Regions from separate parts of the Streptomyces sp. NPDC048338 genome, predicted to be linked through region 2. Evidence: riboswitches for the same ligand, from Rfam matches in the RefSeq annotation. Region 2 holds a riboswitch; the other holds the start of a gene.
What was found. A riboswitch is a leader RNA that binds a small molecule or an ion and turns the genes downstream of it on or off. The one in region 2 is predicted to bind glycine.

Region 1 (4,865 bases), on a different contig from region 2:
GACGACGCCGGTATCGCGATTCCGGACGAACAGGAGGACGAGGTGGAGAAGTTCCGCGAGTTCCTCGACCAGATCTCCCCCGAGGACTTCGGGACCAACAGCCAGTGAGCCGGGCCGGCCGCTGATCCGGACCGTTCGACGGTCCCGGGTCGGTGGGCCGGCCTCTCGCTTCCGATGGCCGGAAGTCGACTGCCGTTGACGGGGTGCTGTCAGAGCATTCGAGTAGCCTTTCCCGGAAGAGAGACACGGGAAACCACTCTCAGGGTGATTATCACTCGGCGTGCCGAGTGTGGCGATCGTTGACGCACCCCGAGCGACTGCCTACCTTCGTGTGGGCAGGTCAAGGACGGAGGGTCGGCGTGATGAGCAGCGGCGACGGTACGGCAGGGGGCTCTCTCGGGCGGGCGCCCGCGGAGAGCGGTCCGTATCCGCTTCACGGCAGGGCGGGCGACCTCGGGACGGATGCCGGTGCGGTGACGGACACCGTGGGATACCGCGGCCCGACCGCGTGCGCGGCGGCGGGGATCACGTACCGCCAGTTGGACTACTGGGCCCGGACGGGGCTCGTCGAACCGAGCGTACGTGCCGCCTACGGCTCCGGGACGCAACGGCTCTACAGCTTTCGGGACGTCGTCGTCCTCAAGATCGTCAAGCGCTTCCTCGACACCGGGGTCGCGCTGCAGAACATCCGCGCCGCCGTCCAGCACCTCCGCGCCCGCGGCTTCCGCGATCTGGAGCGGATGACGCTGATGAGCGACGGGGCGACCGTCTACGAGTGCTCCTCGCCCGACGAGGTCGTGGACCTGCTCCAGGGCGGGCAGGGCGTCTTCGGTATCGCGGTCGGCGTGGTCTGGCGTGACGTCGAGTCGGCGCTGTCGCAGCTGCACGGGGAACGCGTCGACACCGGCGAGACCCTCGTCGGGCACAACCCGGGCGACGAGCTCGCGCGACGGCGCCGCGACCGGGCCGTCTGAGCGGGCGGGTGTCCCGGCCCGCGCGTCCTGGGGCGTCGGCGGGAGCCCGGTCTTGGGCGGGGGTCCGATTGTCAGTGGCGTAGGGGAGCATCGGAGATGTGAGAGCCGCGCCGACGATCCTGCATCTGGACATGGATGCCTTCTTCGCCGCCGCCGAGCAGGCCGCGAAGCCGAGTCTCCGCGGGAAGCCGGTCGTGGTCGGGGGCCTCGGCCCCCGTGGCGTCGTCGCGACCTGTTCGTACGAAGCCCGCCGTTTCGGCGTCCATTCGGCGATGCCGATGGGGCAGGCCCGCCGGCTGGCGCCCAACGCCGCCTATCTCGTGCCGCGCTTCGCCTTCTACCGGGCGATCAGCGAACAGGTCATGGAACTGCTCGGGCGGCTCTCCCCGCTCGTCGAGCCGCTGAGCCTGGACGAGGCCTTCGTGGACCTGGAGGCCGGGGGCGCGGCCGAGGACGCCGCGAGCGCGCGGGAGGCCGGTGAGCGGCTGCGCAGGGACATTCTCGGGGCCACGGGGCTGACGGGGTCGGTGGGGCTTGCGGGTTCCAAGATGATCGCGAAGATCGCCTCGGAGGAGGCGAAGCCCGACGGGCTCGTGCTCATCCGACCCGGGACGGAGAGGGAGCTGCTCGGCCCGAAGTCCGTGCGGATCCTGCCCGGGGTCGGACCGGCGACCGGGGAGCACCTGCGGAGGGCCGGGATGACCACGGTGTCGGACCTCGCGGAGGCGGGCGAGGACGAGCTCGTACGCCTGCTCGGACGGGCGCACGGGACGTCCCTGTACCGGATGGCCCAGGGGTACGACGACCGGCCCGTGGTGGCCGAGCGGGACGCGAAGTCGGTCTCGGTCGAGGACACCTTCGACGTGGACCTGCACGACCGGCTGCGGATCCGCATGGAGGTCGAGCGGCTGGCGGAGCGCTGTGTGGGCCGGCTGCGGGGCTCCGGGCACTCCGGGCGCACGATCGTCCTCAAGGTGCGGCGGTACGACTTCTCGACCCTCACGCGGTCCGAGACCCTGCGCGGACCGACGGACGACCCGGTGGTGGTCCGGGAGGCGGCGGGCCGGCTGCTGGAGTCCGTGGACACGACGGGCGGGATCCGGCTCCTCGGCGTCGGCGTGAGCGGCCTGGCGGACTACACCCAGGAAGACCTCTTCGCCCAGGCGGAGGCGCGGGCGGAGGAGACGGGGACGCGACCGGGTTCGGCGGACCCGGCGGGGGCGGATCCGGAGACCGGCCCGGCGGCACGGGAGGCCGAGACGGCCGTGCCGGAACCGGAGCCGTCCGCCGCCGAGCGCCGCTGGGCACCCGGCCACGACGTGCGGCACTCCGTGTTCGGCGCCGGCTGGGTGCAGGGCAGCGGAGTGGGGCGGGTCACCGTCCGCTTCGAGGAGCCGGGCTCGGCGCCGGGCCGCGTACGCACCTTCCTCGTCGACGACCCGGACCTGGCGCCGGCGGACCCGCTGCCCCTGGTCGAGGGCGGGCCGACGGGTGTGGCGGCCGCCCGGACGGGGCCGGGGCCCGGAGGGCCCTGACCCTCGCCGCGGCGACGACCCGGAGGCCGGTCAGGCGTCGCCCTGCCCCGCCAGGCGGCCGAAGTCGCGGTCCGGGGGCGGCGGGGGGAGGGCGATGTCGTAGTGGCGGTAGAGCTGGAGCTCCTGCTCGGGGGAGAGGTGCCGGCCCACGCCGAAGTCGGGGGCGTCCTTGATCAGGGCGCGTTCGAACGGGATGTGGAGGCCGTCGCCGACCAGTTCGCTGGGCTCCAGGGGGACGAAGGCGTCCCGGCTGAAGAGGCCCGTACGGACCGCCGCCCATTCGGGAACTCCGGTCGCGTCGTCCAGGTACACCTCGTCCACGGTGCCGATCTTGTGTCCGTTGCGGTCGAACGCCTTGCGGCCGATCAGGCTGCGCGGATCGATGTCGGTCTGCACGGTCCCTCCAACTGGTCGCAACTGCTCTACAAGGACTACGAAAGTGCACATCTGGGATGTCGGCCACTTGAGCGACGGGGAGCGGAACCTCGCTGGTAGGCTGGCTGTGGCTGCTGACCCCGTGCGGGAGAGTCCTCCGGAGAAACCTTTCGGAGGCGCCGAAGGAGCAAATCCTCCCCGGAATCTCTCAGGCCCCTGTACCGCACGGACGAGGTCACTCTGGAAAGCAGGGCGGGAGTCGTCCATCGACCTCCGCCCTCACCGACGGTGAAAGCCGGCGTGCTCCTTCGGCATGCCGGTGAAACTCTCAGGTTGAGATGACAGAGGGGGAGGCCGTCCGGGTACCCGCGCCGTGGTGCCCCTCGCAGGTCGTGACGACCAGGAGGCCTCCGTACATGACCGCCAACCGCACTCCGCTCTCCGAGCTCGAACAGGGCATCCCGTTCGAGCAGCGGCACATCGGGCCCGACGCCGAAGCCCGGGCCAAGATGCTCGCGCAGGTCGGCTACGGCTCCCTCGACGAGCTCACCGACGCCGCGGTGCCGGACGTGATCAAGAACGCCGAGGCGCTCGGCCTGCCCGCGGCCCGCACCGAGGCCGAGGTCCTCGCCGAGCTGCGCACCCTCGCCGACCGCAACCAGGTCCTCGCCCCGATGATCGGCCTCGGCTACTACGGCACCTTCACGCCGCCGGTGATCCTCCGGAACGTGATGGAGAACCCCGCCTGGTACACCGCGTACACGCCGTACCAGCCGGAGATCTCGCAGGGCCGCCTGGAGGCGCTGCTCAACTTCCAGACGGTGGTCGCCGACCTGACCGGTCTGCCCACCTCCGGCGCCTCCCTCCTGGACGAGGGCACCGCCGCCGCCGAGGCGATGGCGCTGTCCCGCCGGGTCGGCAAGGTCAAGAACGGCGTCTACCTCATCGACGCCGACACCATGCCGCAGACGATCGCCGTCATCGAGACCCGCGCCGAGCCGACCGGTGTCGAGGTCGTCGTCGCCGACCTCGGCGAGGGCATCCCGGCCGAGATCGCCGAGCGCGGCGTCTTCGGCGTCCTCCTCCAGTACCCCGGTGCCTCCGGCGCCGTGCGCGACCTGAAGGCCGTCGTCGACCAGGCCCACGAGCTCGGCGCCATCGTCACCGTCGCCGCCGACCTGCTCGCCCTCACCCTGCTCACCTCGCCCGGTGAGCTCGGCGCCGACATCGCCGTCGGCACCACCCAGCGCTTCGGCGTCCCCATGGGCTTCGGCGGTCCGCACGCCGGCTACATGGCCGTCCAGGACAAGCACGCCCGTTCGCTGCCCGGCCGCCTCGTGGGCGTCTCCGTCGACGCCGACGGCAACCGCGCCTACCGCCTGGCCCTGCAGACCCGCGAGCAGCACATCCGCCGCGAGAAGGCCACCAGCAACATCTGTACGGCCCAGGTCCTGCTCGCCGTCATGGCCGGCATGTACGCCGTGTACCACGGTCCGGACGGCCTGAAGCAGATCGCGGAGCGCACCCACCGCTACGCCGCCATCCTGGCCCGCGGCCTTCGCGACGGCGGCGTCGAGGTCGTCACCGACACCTTCTTCGACACCGTCACCGTCCGCGTGCCCGGCAAGGCCGACGAGGTCGTGGCCGCCGCCCGCGAGGCCGGCGTCAACCTCTACCGCGCCGACGCCGACCACGTGTCCGTGTCCTGCGACGAGACCACCGGCCGCGCCCAGCTCGCCGCCGTCTGGTCCGCCTTCGGCGTCGAGGCCGACGTCGCGGCCCTGGACGCCCTCGCCGAGGACGCGCTGCCCGCCGGACTGCTCCGTTCCGACGCGTACCTGACCCACCCGGTCTTCCACGCGCACCGCTCCGAGACGTCGATGCTGCGCTACCTGCGCAAGCTCGCCGACCGCGACTACGCCCTCGACCGCGGCATGATCCCGCTCGGCTCCTGCACCATGAAGCTGAACGCGACCACCGA
Region 2 (4,865 bases):
CGGCGACGCGTACCTTGAACAGCCAGCCACCCTCGAACGGAGCGGTGTTCACCAGGGACGGGTCGTCCACGACGTCCTGGTTGGCGGCGACGACCTCGCCGGTGACCGGGGAGTACAGGTCGCTGACGGACTTCGTCGACTCCAGCTCGCCGCAGGTCTCGCCCGCGGTGACCGTGTCGCCGACCTCGGGAAGCTGGGCGTAGACGACGTCACCGAGCGCGTTGGCCGCGAACTCCGTGATGCCCACCGTCGAGACGCCCTCCTCGGCGTCCGACAGCCACTCGTGCTCCTTGGTGTAACGCAGCTGCTGGGGGTTGCTCATGACCTGATTCTCCTGGATCGGGGGAGTGCTGATGAACGTGGGTCTTGCCAGATGAGACGTGAAGTGAGATGGACCCGGGCGCCGGCGGCCCGGGGGAACGTCACTTCTCGCGCTTGTAGAACGGCAGCGCGACGACCTCGTACGGCTCGTGGGTGCCGCGGATGTCCACACCTACACCCTGCGTGCCGGGCTCGGCGTGCGCCGCGTCCACGTACGCCATGGCGATCGGCTTTCCGAGGGTCGGGGACGGGGCACCCGAGGTGACCTCGCCGACGACCTGGCCGTCCACGACGACCTGCATGCCGGCCCGCGGGACCCGGCGGCCCTCGGCGATCAGGCCGACGAGCTTGCGGGGCGGGTTGCCCGCGGCGCGCTCGGCGGCGGCCTCCAGCGCCTTGCGGCCGACGAAGGCGCCGTCGTTCGTCGTCTTCTCGAACTTCACGACCCGGCCCAGACCGGCGTCGAACGGCGTCAGCGAGGTGGTCAGCTCGTGCCCGTACAGCGGCATGCCCGCCTCCAGGCGCAGCGTGTCGCGGCAGGACAGGCCGCAGGGGATCAGGCCGACCGGGGCGCCCGCCTCGGTCAGCGCCCGCCACACGCCCTCGGCGTGCTCGGGCTTGAGGAACAGCTCGAAGCCGTCCTCGCCGGTGTAGCCGGTACGGGCGATCAGCGCGGGGACCCCGGCGACCGTGCCCGGCAGGCCGGCGTAGTACTTCAGGCCGTCCAGGTCGGCGTCGGTGAGGGACTTCAGGATGCCGGGGGACTCCGGGCCCTGCACGGCGATCAGCGCGTACGCGTCGCGGTCGTCGCGGACCTCGGCGTCGAAGCCGGCCGCGCGCTCGGTGAGGGCGTCGAGGACGATCTGCGCGTTGGAGGCGTTGGCGACGACCATGTACTCCTGCTCCTGGAGCCGGTACACGATCAGGTCGTCGAGGATGCCGCCGTCCTCCTGGCAGATCATCGTGTAGCGGGCGCGGCCGAGGCCCACGGTCGAGATGTTGCCGACGAGCGCGTGGTCGAGCAGCTCGACGGCCTGCGGACCGGTGACCGTGATCTCGCCCATGTGGGAGAGGTCGAACAGACCGGCCTTGGTGCGGACGGCGTTGTGCTCGTCGCGCTCGCTGGCGTAGCGCAGCGGCATGTCCCAGCCGGCGAAGTCGGTCATGGTCGCGCCCAGCGAACGATGCAGGGCATCGAGGGCGGTCAGGCGGGGGGCGTTGCTCATGGGGTGGCTCCCAAGTCCCAGGGGGCGTGCAGGGCACGACATGCATGACGGGTGAGGACAATCCTCCCCATCTGTCATGGAACCTGAGAGGTTCACCGAGGGCATCCTCGGCTTGCACCTTGGGTGGAGCCGCACCGGTGCTCCCGGGGCGGTTCGCTTTTCAGATCTGCCTCATCCACGCGGTACGGGGCCTGAGAGATTCAAGGGAGGGTCTTGCTCCTTCGGCGCCCGGACTGCTACAGCAGTGCTACAGCCTGTCCAGGACTCTCCCGCGCGGATTCGAGCGGCCGATATGCGGTTGTGTGCGCTTGGCGCGCACATCATTGCACGCGGGGTCTCATCGGCAAATCGCTTGTGCCGCATTACCGTTTCTTTACACTTCTTGGGCAAGGGCTCCCCAAGGGCCCGACAGGGGGAGTAGCGATGACGTTCCAGCGGACCGGCGCCTATGCGGCCGACACCGGACTGCCGGCCGGACGCGCCCGGGCCAGGACCCGCCGGCGCGGCAAGGCCACGCCTCTGCTGCGGGACCTGCGCGAGCGGGCCGGCCGCGGGCCGCGGGCGCTGACCTTCGCCGCCGGTGACCTGGTCGTGGTCTCCGGGCTGCCCGGCAGCGGCAAGTCGACCCTGATGGCCCGCGCGGCCGAGGGCCGGGGAGTCGACTCGCAGGACGCCCGGGAGCGCTGGGAGGCACTCATGCCGCGCTTCCTGCCCTACGCCGTCTACCGGCCACTGGTCCGCGTCGCCCACTACGCCGGACTGCGGCGGGACCTGCGCGCCGGCCGGAGCGTGATCGTGCACGACTGCGGCACCCAGTCCTGGGTGCGCGCCTGGCTCGCCCGCGAGGCCCGCCGAAGAGGGCGCGCCCTGCACCTGATCATGCTCGACGTCACCCCCGCCGCCGCCCGCGAGGGCCAGCGCGAGCGGGGCCGCGGGGTCTCCGGCTACGCCTTCGCCCGGCACCGACGGGCCGTCGGCCGCCTGCTGCGCGCCGTGGAGTCGGGCAGCCTGCCCCCGGGATGCGCCTCGGCGACCCTCCTCGACCGGGACGCGGCCGACGCGCTGCGCCGGATCGCCTTCCGCGACGAGGACTGAGAGCCCGGCGGATCCACGGCGGATCCGAAAGGGGGCGAGTGGGGACGGCCGCCCCGGGCCCCGGCGGATTTCGGCCCGGCACCGTGCGCGGGGGGCCGTACGGAGCCGCGCGGAGGGGCCGCCGACCGGCGGCGACGCGCGCGCACGGTGATACGGACCGAGGCGCTCCGTGCGTATCTGGCCACGGCGAGGTCAGGGCGGCGTTAGGGTTCTGCCCCGAGGGCGCGTGACGACTTCGCGCGAGAAGGGGAACCGAGAACCGTGGACGTTACGTGGCCGGGCAACGAGCTCGAAGAGGTGCTGGCCGCCTCACTGGGCAACCCCGCTGCCGGGGGCCGGCTCGTCGAGGTGCTCGGACGGAGCCCGATCTGGGTGCCCCTGCCGAACGGCGGCGGCCCCGACAGCACCGACCTCGACCTGCCCACGATGGAGATCGACGGCTTCCCGTACGTCCCCGTCTTCAGCTCCGAGCAGCAGTTCCTCGCCTGCGTCGGCAGCCACATGTCCTTCACCGTCGCCCCGGCCCGGGAGTTCGCCCGCGGCCTGCCGCCGCAGCTCGGCATCGCCGTGAACCCCGGCGGCACCGTCGGCGCCCCGCTGCCCCCGCCCGCCGTGGCCGAACTCTGCCGGGTCGGCCGCACCCCGCTGGACGGCCCCGCGACCGGTGGCCGGGTCCGCCTCTTCGAGCCCGACTGGCAGGACGACCCGGTCGACTTCCTCTCCGCCGCGGCCGCCGAGTTCGACGCCACCGGGGTCGTCGTCACCGCCCGGCGCGCCCTGGCCAGCGTCGAGGGCACCGAACCCGCCCTCTTCGTCGGCGTCGAGCTCGCCACCTGGGACGGCGTCGACCGCAACGCGCCCCTGGACGCGCTCGGCCGCGCACTCGGCCGGGTCGAGGTGGCCTGGCCGGTCAATCTCATCCTGCTGGACGTTGCGCAGGACCCGGTGGGGGACTGGATGCTGGAGCGCGTGCGCCCCTTCTACCAGCGGGCCTCCGCGTAAATGAAGCAGATTCGGTGGACGAAAGAGGGGCGGGACCCACGGTGAGCGCGTCAGGCACCGCTGCGGCCGGACAGGTCGAGCACATGCTGCGCCAGGTGACACCCGGACGCTACGACGCGTACGAGCAGCTGCTGCACGCCCTGGCCGACGGCAACGTCTGGATGCTGCTCTGGCAGGGCCAGGCCGGCTCCCCGGACGCCCAGTACGGGAAGATGGAGATTGAGGGCCTCGGCTACGCCCCCTGCGTGACCTCCGCGCAGGAGCTCGCCGCCTCCGGCTGGAACCGGGCCCACGAGGTCGTCACCGGCCGCGACATCGCCCGCGCGCTCTACCCCGACCGCTGGGGCATCTGGCTGAACCCGCACGACCCCGGCGGCGGCGTCGGCATCCCGTGGGCCGACCTCCGGCGGATCGCCACCGGCCTGGAGCGGATGCCCGCGGGACCCCTGCGGCTGTCCGAGCCCGCGCTGGAGATCCCCCAGTTCTACGCCCTGCTGACCCAGAACGCGCACCGCACCCCGTCCGTACGGTCGCTGCGCCGCGCCTGGGTCCAGCCCGCGCTGGGCTCTCCCTACCTCGCCATCGGTCTCGACCTCTACGACACCTCCGCGGCCTCGGTGGAGACCGTGCGGGGGATGATGCGCCAGTCGATCTCCGCCGTGCCCGACGGGCTGCCGGTCTCGACCGTCGCGATGTCCGACGATCACGACCCGGTGACGATGTGGCTGCGGGCCAACGCCCGCCCGTTCTACGACCGCGAGGCGCACGCCGCCCCCGCCCCGCACGCCCCCGGTTACGGCTACCCTCCCGCCGCGCCCCGAGCGTACTGATACGTCCGTTCCGTCACCCCAATTGCATCCGGCTCCGGAGCAGTTGGGAGACATGTCCGTTCTGGTCGAATAGCGGCCGAGATGGTCCGCTCACGCGATCACTGCGTCCGGATAACGGAAGGCGTAGGACCGCATCACGTTTGAGCAAACATTCCCCGTCAGGTCTGGCGGGTGATCGCGAACCCATTGAAGACTCCCCGGAACACCGGGCGTTCGGCCTTCCTGGCCTGCGCCCGAGGAGTGTGTTCCACCAAGCCGCTACCCGCGGCGGGCAAGGGCCGGCTACCGGCGGCCGAGAGGGGTCCTCACCACGATGACGGCACCACTGCACGAGACGAGTGCGGCCGAGTCGACGGTTCCCGTCGACGCCGTGTCCGACCTCCCGGCCAAG

Region 1: another riboswitch for glycine. It lies ahead of gcvP (aminomethyl-transferring glycine dehydrogenase); the one in region 2 lies ahead of gcvT (glycine cleavage system aminomethyltransferase GcvT).

What each region holds. Positions count from the first base shown of each region.
Region 1 covers NZ_JBICYQ010000011.1:8,533-13,397, forward strand. Annotated here, with positions in the region: gene ACGFZF_RS24535 (bifunctional nuclease family protein) at 1-108, shown strand, start outside; gene ACGFZF_RS24540 (MerR family transcriptional regulator) at 363-974, shown strand; gene ACGFZF_RS24545 (DNA polymerase IV) at 1,073-2,509, shown strand; gene ACGFZF_RS24550 (PRC-barrel domain-containing protein) at 2,540-2,956, opposite strand; glycine riboswitch at 3,020-3,118, shown strand; gene gcvP (aminomethyl-transferring glycine dehydrogenase) at 3,301-4,865, shown strand, end outside.
Region 2 covers NZ_JBICYQ010000008.1:280,285-285,149, reverse strand. Annotated here, with positions in the region: gene gcvH (glycine cleavage system protein GcvH) at 1-322, opposite strand, end outside; gene gcvT (glycine cleavage system aminomethyltransferase GcvT) at 423-1,547, opposite strand; glycine riboswitch at 1,718-1,829, opposite strand; gene ACGFZF_RS20590 (AAA family ATPase) at 1,971-2,642, shown strand; gene ACGFZF_RS20585 (enhanced serine sensitivity protein SseB) at 2,904-3,644, shown strand; gene ACGFZF_RS20580 (enhanced serine sensitivity protein SseB C-terminal domain-containing protein) at 3,686-4,474, shown strand; gene ACGFZF_RS20575 (ABC transporter permease) at 4,788-4,865, shown strand, end outside.